DNA from 2 places in the Aminobacter aminovorans genome. Region 2 is predicted to be linked to the other one. Evidence: riboswitches for the same ligand, from Rfam matches in the RefSeq annotation. Region 2 holds a riboswitch; the other holds the start of a gene.

Region 1 (3,884 bases), 850 kb from region 2:
CGTCGGCGTCGACGGCATAGGCCTGGTAACTGGTCGGGATGAACTGGGTGTGGCCCATCGCACCCGCCCAGGAACCGACGAGATGGCTTTCGTCGATGTCGCCACGCTGCAGGATCTTGAGGGCGGCGATCAGCTGGGTGCGGGCAAATTTCGCCCGGCGCTGGTCGCCATAGGCGAGCGTCGCCAGCGAGCGAACGACATTGCGCATCACCTTGTCGTTCTTGAGAATCTCGCCGTAGTTCGATTCCATCGACCAGATCGCGAGCAGGATGTAGCGGTCGACGCCGAACTTGGCCTCGATGCGGTCGAGCCAGGGCTTCCACTTGCGCGCCATCTCGCGGCCAACTGCGATCGACTGGTCGTGGACGCGGTTGTCGAAATAATCCCAGACGGGCGCGGTGAATTCTGGCTGGAAGCGGGCCTTTTCGAGCACTTCCGGGTCGGCCGAGGTCACGCCACGAAAGGCGCGGTCATAGGTCGAACCCGAAATTCCGTTGTCTGCGGCGACGGAGCGGAAGCTCGCCACCCAGCGCTGGAAACCGGCTTCGGCGGCCGCCGGGCCGGCCGGCAGCATCAATGCCAGCGAAAGGCCAGCGATTGCAGCGGCGCTTGCCAGGCGTTTGGCGGTCTTGCGAAGGGGCATTCTTTCCTCCTTGGAGAGATCAGAAACACGATTCATCGCCGATGCCGGTTATCAATCAGTTTACCATAGACCCCTTGGGGAACGAAAAGCGGTTTGAGGGATTGTCCACCTAGCTGTTCGGACAATCAAGATCGCGTGATCAATGGTCTTGCCCGCTGTCACCGAATATGTGAACGCATTCAGTATTCTTCAATTCGGGCGTGGCAAAGCTGGCGTCCGATACATCCCTCTATCGGACGCCCACGCAATGAAAAGAGTTCGCAAGGCAGTTTTTCCGGTCGCCGGCCTCGGCACGCGTTTTTTGCCTGCCACCAAGTCTATCCCCAAGGAAATGCTGACTGTCGTCGATCGCCCTGTCATCCAGTACGTGGTCGACGAGGCGCGCGAAGCGGGCATCGAACATTTCATCTTTGTCACGGGGCGTAACAAGGCGGTCATCGAAGACCATTTCGACGTCCAGTTCGAGCTCTATGACACGCTCGCCCAGCGCGGCAAGACCGAGCAGCTCGAACGCCTGCAGCGGCTGCAGCCGGGACCGGGACAGACCTCGTTCACGCGCCAGCAGGTGCCGCTCGGTCTCGGCCACGCTGTCTGGTGCGCACGCGAACTTGTCGGCGACGAACCCTTCGCGCTGCTGCTGCCCGACATGATCATGCAGTCGGAAAAGAGCTGCATGCGCGAGATGGTCGAGCTTTATGCCGAGACCGGCAACAACATCATCGCCGTCCAGGAATGCGACCCGGCCGAAGCGCACAAATACGGCATCGTCGGCAAGGGCAAGTCCGTCCACACCGGCTTCGAGATCGAAGGCATGGTGGAGAAGCCCAAGCAGGGCACCGCACCGTCGAACCTGTTCATCAATGGCCGCTACATACTGCAGCCGGAGATCTTCAACATCCTGGCAAACCAGGAGCGTGGTGCCGGCGACGAAATCCAGCTCACCGACGCCATGCTCAAGCTCGAGAAGATGCAATCCTTCTACGGCTACCACTATCGCGGTCGTACCTTCGACTGCGGCTCGCCGGAAGGTTTCGTCGAGGCCAATGTCGCCTTTGCCCTGTCGCGCTCCGATCTCAGCAAGAGCATGGCCGGCGTCATCGAAGGCCTTCTCGGCGAGATGAAGCAGGGCAAGTAGCTGCATGTCGCGCCTGTGTCAGGATTGGACGCACAGTGCGATGGCTTTCGGTGGCCACTGTCGCTAGAAACATCCTGCCGGGTGCCCGCAGCGATGCGGGAGAATCGGGAACACGGTGCAAGACCGTGGCGTGCCCAACGCTGTAAGAGGGACCGTAGCGGCAAAAAGCCACTGTTCTTGTCGAACGGGAAGGCGCCGATGACGGGTTGAACTCGAGCCAGAAGACCGGCCCGGCAGACATCGACCTCCGCATGGTCAGGCGGAGGAAGCCGATATGCTCGCCAGGGGACATGCGATGCTTGCTGACCAGTTGAATGCCATTTCAGGCCGTTTCGACCTTGCTGCCCAGGATGCCGTCTACCGCGCTATCTTCACGCGCCGCGACGTGCGCAGCCATTTTCTGCCCGATCCGATCGACGACGATGTGTTGGCGCGTCTCCTGCTTGCGGCCCATCATGCGCCATCGGTCGGCTTCATGCAGCCATGGGATTTCATCGTCATCCGCGATTGCGAACGGCGTGAGCGCGTCCGCGATCTGTTCGTCGCCGCACGTGAGCAGGAACTGCCTGAGGTCGCCGAGGAGCGGCGCGAGCTCTATCGCAAGCTCAAGCTCGAAGGCATCTGCGAAAGTCCGCTCAATCTGGTCGTCACCTGCGACCGCAGCCGTTCGGAAAGCTCCCCGCTCGGGCGATGGCACAATCCTGAGATGGATCTCTTCAGTACCGTCTGCGCGGTGCAGAATTTCTGGCTCGCCGCACGCTCCGAAGGCGTCGGCGTCGGCTGGGTCAGTATCCTCGAGCGCCAGGCGCTGAAGCGGTTGCTCGGCATTCCCGATCACGTCGTGCCGGTGGCCTATCTCTGCGTCGGCCATGTCAGTGAATTTGCCGACAAGCCCGACCTCGAGCGGCATGGCTGGGGCCGCCGTCTGCCGCTTGCCGATCTGATCATGAGCGAGGTGTATTCGGGGCAAGGAGAGGAGGCTCTGAAGGCCGCCGCAACCCGCATCAGCGGCCTGCCTGCATCGGGTTAGCGTTGGATTTTCAGCCCGACGAAGACGCTGTTGGTCTTGGCGTCGCGGGACGGCAAGGTGCTGTCGAAGGTCTCGTGGCGCAGTTTGCCGGTAAGGCCGGCATAGCGGTTGAGCCACCAGGTCAGGCCCGCCTCGGCGCTCAGCCTGAGTTCGTGGTCGTTTGAGCTGGCATAGTCGCGGTAGCCGACGCCGCCGGCGAGGAAGCCGGTCAGGTTGGAGCGGATCTGCCGCTCGACGCTGAGGCGGCCGTTGTAGAGCACCGAGCCGCTATCGCCAGCGGTGGTCGATCCTTCGACCAGGGTTTCGCCGGTCAGGCCAACGATGGTGCCGCGCATCGGCGACCATTTGAGGTCGGCGGCAATGGTTGCGGCGGAAACCGTCTTCAGCCGGTCGTCGTCGAAGTCCTCCGAGATCCAGCCGGCAGATATTTCGCCGCCGAACTTCTCGCCCATGTCGATTTCGACGCCGGCGCGGGCACCAGTGCGCTTGGACGAGCGCTCGAAGCCGGCGGTGTCGAAGCGCAGGTCATAGACCCGGCGCCCGAATTCGATCTCGCCGAATGGCGTGAAGGCAGGCGAGACCTCGTAACCGAGCCGGACCTTACCGGTGTAGAGGCTGGAGTCACGGTCCTTTTGCGACAGCGTGGTGCCGTCAGTGAGCTCGGCGTCGCTGTAGCTTTCGTCGACAACTTCGCCGGTGACGCCGAAGCGGAGCTTGCCGACGTCCTTTTCGATACCCAGCGCCCCGTTGAGTGTATGCAGGGTCGGCCGTTCGGCGGTGCCGGAGATGACCACCGGCGACGATGTCGATTCCGGGCGCATGCTGTAACCGAGCCGCGCCAAGGCGCGCATGTCATTGGCGAGGTCAAGCTGCAGGCGCCCATCGATGCCGCCGCTGAGATCCTTGACCTCCTGGCCGGAGATGGATTTGCGGTAGTTGCCATAGGTGTCGATGGTGGCGGAATGGCTCTCCCAGTCGGACGCGGCATTCAGCCTGAGCGTCGTCTCGGAGAGAACAGCCGACTTTCCGCCGAAGCTGGAATCGGCGTTCGAGGTCGCGGTGACGCCCTGTTCGAG
Region 2 (3,884 bases):
GGCCGCCACCTTTTGATTGAGCCTGCCGGCATCATCACGAAAACGGCGGGCCAGTGCATTGTCGGGCACGATGCCGAGCCCAACCTCGTTGGAGACCACGAACCACGGCCCGCGCGGACGCGACAGCACCTCGACGAGCGCCGCACGTTCGGCCTCGACGTCATGATCGGCCAGAAGGTGATTGGTAAGCCAGAGCGTCAGGCAGTCGACCAGAACAGGGGCGCCATCGGGCAGGCTGGCGAGCGCGCCGACCAGATCCAGCGGCGCGTCGAGCGTTCGCCAGCCCTCGCCGCGGCGGCCGCGATGGATCGAAATGCGCTCGCGCATCTCGTCGTCGTAGGCCTGCGCCGTGGCGATATACGTCCACGGCGCAGGAAACTGCATGATCAGCCGCTCGGCATGCGCGCTCTTGCCGGAGCGCGCGCCACCGAGCAGGAAAGTCAGCTTCTCAGGCAAGGCGGCCTTGCAGCGCTGGCGTCGCACCCATGAAGCGATTGCGCACCATACCGACTGCCGCGCCAAGCACGGTCCAGAACACCAGGTTGGTGATGGTGACGGCGACGACGAAGCTGTGGTGCAGGTCGGCGGGGATCGGCGAGTCGTGGCTTTCCGGCTGCGGCGCACCAACGATGTGCGGCGCAACGATCAGCGCCACGCCAAGGATGGCGAGCGGCAGCGACTGCCGGAAGGCAATCAGCGCAAGACCCACAGCCGTTGCAACCACCGTCGAGCTCCACCAGATTTGGCGCGACACCAGATCGGCCGCCGGCATGGCCGGCAGTTCCGGTGGCAGGCCAAGGCCCGGCGCAAGCGTGAATACCGCAAAGCCGGCGAACCCCCAGAATACGCCCTGGCGCCAGTTGGCGATGCCACCGGCGAATTCGGAAACGGCGACAAGGATCAAGGCGAAAGCGATGCCACTGACGATGTTAGCCAGCGCCGAATAGGCAAAACGCTCGGCGCCGTCGGCGGGAGCCCAGGCCTCTGCCTCTTCTTCAGCGGGAGCCGCCGCGGGTGCCGCGGCTTCGGTGCCGGCTGCCGGCGTTGTGGCCTCGGTGCCAGCCGCTGGCGCAGCAGCGGCATGCTCATGGCCGCCGCCGGCATTCTCATATGTCTCCGCCTTGAAGATTAGTGGATCGGTTGCATAGGTTTGAAGGGCAGCGAGGACCACGCCGGCCAACAGGCCGCTGATCGCCGCGATGAACACGACGTTTCTGAAGATCGACATTGTTGGATCGCCTTGGTCAGTGGCAGGGGAAAGCCATCGAGTGGCGATAGTCGTGGGCAGCATTGTGCACCACGTCCATATGCGAGAACCCGAGGAAGCCAACAACGAAAAGGCCGAGCAGCGCGGCAAGCGCCAGTTGCATGCTACGCGACTGCGAAGTGACGTCGGTGCCGAGAGCAGAAACAGTGTTCATCGTAAGTCCTTTCGCCCTCCACCCGAGGGCACAGAGATAAGTGCCTGTCGCCGGCAGGTCTCCTGGCTTGCGGATCGGCACCCTTCCCCGCCTTCCCGAAGCGAGCTTCAGTGGCATTTGGGGAGAGCTAACCGCATACAGTTGCGGGGGCAGCCACGGCTTCGGACCTTCAAATGGCCCTTACCGCATTCCCTCTTGATTCCGTAACGGAACCGACGACGCCGCAACTATAGAAACAAATGGCTTGGGCGGCAAACCAAATTCCGACGCCGCCGCGCTCGAAAGCGGCGTTCCGGCGATCATCCGCGGGCCACGATTCGCTCGGCCACAAGGTGCTGGAGCCGCCACAGATGGCGGTCGTGGATCGCCCGCTGCTCGAGGTTGCTGACCACATTATAGAGGTAGTCCGCAGCCGAACCCCAATGGCCGCATGTCGTCGCCAGTCGCTCCGCCACCGCGTCCTCACCCAGCGCGCCGGCATAGGCGTGGCCTTTGCGGTTGATGACGAAGGCGAGCGCGGTCAACGGACCTTCATCGGTGGCGAGATTCAGCCAGCGCGGCTTGTAGGTGGAGGGTTTCAGCGTCATCTCGCGGCGAAACAGCTTGTCGAGCTGCTCGCGGCGGTCGCCGTCCGTCAGTCTGAGCGCCACGCCCTTGCACTGGCCGCCGCGATCCATGCCCATCATCAGTCCGGGCTCAGCCTTTGTGGCGCGCCAGCGGGTCATGTTGATGCAGAAAGAACGGTGCCAGCCGCGCGCCAGCGCCACCCTTTCGTCGGTATGCTCCACCTCGGGTTTCCAGATCAGCGATCCATAGGCAAACAGCCACAACGGTCCATTGCCGGGGCGCGCGGCAAGCGTTTCGTCGATCATCGCCTCATAGTCGGCGTCGTCGAGATGCATGGCATCGGGGTCAGGGCCCGTATCGGCAACCTCGCGATGGCAACGCGCCACCAGTTCTTCGGTCAGCGACATCTTTCGTCCGCTCATGCCCGCCCCATCAATTGCTTAACCCTGTGCACGACAGACAGTTCTGCTCTCTTCCGCCCCGCTTCAACCATGATAGTGCTGCATGGGCGCTGCAACACCCGAAAACGCAGAAGCGAACAACATGACGATGCAACCGAACCCCGACCAGATCAAAGCAACTTCTCGGCGCGTATCGGTCATCGACATCGCACGCGGTGCAGCCCTGATCGCCATGGCGATCTACCACTTCGCCTGGGACCTCGAATTCTTCGGTTACGCCGATCCGGGCATGACCGCTTATGGCAACTGGAAGCTGTTCGCGCGCTGCATCGCCTCGAGCTTCCTGTTCCTCGTCGGTGTCAGCCTGGTGCTGGCACATGCCAAGGGCATCCGCTGGCCCGGCTATTTCAGGCGGCTCGCCATGGTGGCAGCGGCGGCACTGGCGATCACCGTCGCCACCTGGTTCGCCACGCCCGACACCTTCATCTTCTTCGGCATCCTGCATCATATCGCGCTCGCCAGCGTGCTTGGCCTCGCCTTCCTGCGCGTCCCGCCGGTACTGACGCTGATCGTCGCCGCTTTGGTGGTCGTCGCACCCCACTATCTGCGCTCGGAGGCGTTCAATCACCCGGCTCTGGTCTGGATCGGCCTTTCAATGGCCAACCCCCGCTCCAACGATTTCGTCCCGCTGTTTCCCTTCTTCGGCGCGGTGCTGGCCGGCATCGGTGTCGCCGGACTTGCGCTCAGGGCAGGCCTGATCGAAAAGATGGCGCGGCTTCAGCCCGGCGCCTGGTCGCGGCCCCTCTCCTTCTTCGGTCGCCACAGCCTTGCCTTCTACCTCATCCACCAGCCGGTGATGATCTCGCTGGTCTGGCTCTTCGCCCAGGTCTTCCCGGCCCCTGTCGAAACCCGCGAGGTCACTTTCCTGAAATCCTGCCAGCTTTCCTGCGAGCAGAGCCGCGACACCGATTTCTGCTCGCGCTACTGTGTCTGCATGCTCGACGAGTTGCAGAAGGATGATTCGTTCGATCGGCTCTATGCCTCCGACCAGAGCCCGGAGTTGAAAGCCCATGTCGGGCAGACCGCCGCCATGTGCACGACAAGCACCGAAAATCAGACCATACCAGGAGGAGCGCAGTGACCAATCCAAACGCCGCCCCCAGCAAGGTGCCATGGCCGCCGATCCTCTACCTCGCAGCGATCGTGGTGGCGGCGGTTCTCGGACTGCTCTATCCCTTGCCGTGGATCACCGAACCGCTGTCGGACCTGCTTTTTGCCGCCGGCTGGCTGGCAATCGCCGGCGTCGTTGCGATCTATTATTCGGCCATGCAGACGCTGAAGCGGGCCAAGACCACCATCCGCCCCGACAGGCCGTCCGAGCATCTGGTCACGTCGGGCGCCTTCTCCTTCACCCGCAACCCGATCTATTTCGCCAACACGCTGCTGATGATCGCCATCGGGCTGATCACCGCAAATGTCTGGTTCCTGGCGCTGG

What was found. Region 2 has a riboswitch for cobalamin ahead of DY201_RS13310 (CbtB domain-containing protein). Riboswitches for the same ligand answer to the same signal wherever they lie in the genome.
Region 1: it holds a riboswitch for cobalamin, as region 2 does, so the genes downstream of both, bluB (5,6-dimethylbenzimidazole synthase) here and DY201_RS13310 (CbtB domain-containing protein) in region 2, are expected to answer to the same signal.

What each region holds. Positions count from the first base shown of each region.
Region 1 covers NZ_UFSM01000001.1:1,848,471-1,852,354, forward strand. The annotation lists gene DY201_RS09040 (lytic murein transglycosylase) at 1-643, opposite strand, end outside; gene galU (UTP--glucose-1-phosphate uridylyltransferase GalU) at 891-1,778, shown strand; cobalamin riboswitch at 1,841-2,026, shown strand; gene bluB (5,6-dimethylbenzimidazole synthase) at 2,074-2,808, shown strand; gene DY201_RS09055 (outer membrane beta-barrel protein) at 2,805-3,884, opposite strand, start outside.
Region 2 covers NZ_UFSM01000001.1:2,702,619-2,706,502, reverse strand. The annotation lists gene cobU (bifunctional adenosylcobinamide kinase/adenosylcobinamide-phosphate guanylyltransferase) at 1-456, opposite strand, end outside; gene DY201_RS13315 (CbtA family protein) at 449-1,228, opposite strand; gene DY201_RS13310 (CbtB domain-containing protein) at 1,245-1,421, opposite strand; cobalamin riboswitch at 1,457-1,653, opposite strand; gene DY201_RS13305 (gamma-glutamylcyclotransferase) at 1,721-2,410, opposite strand; gene DY201_RS13300 (acetyltransferase domain-containing protein) at 2,532-3,530, shown strand; gene DY201_RS13295 (methyltransferase family protein) at 3,527-3,884, shown strand, end outside.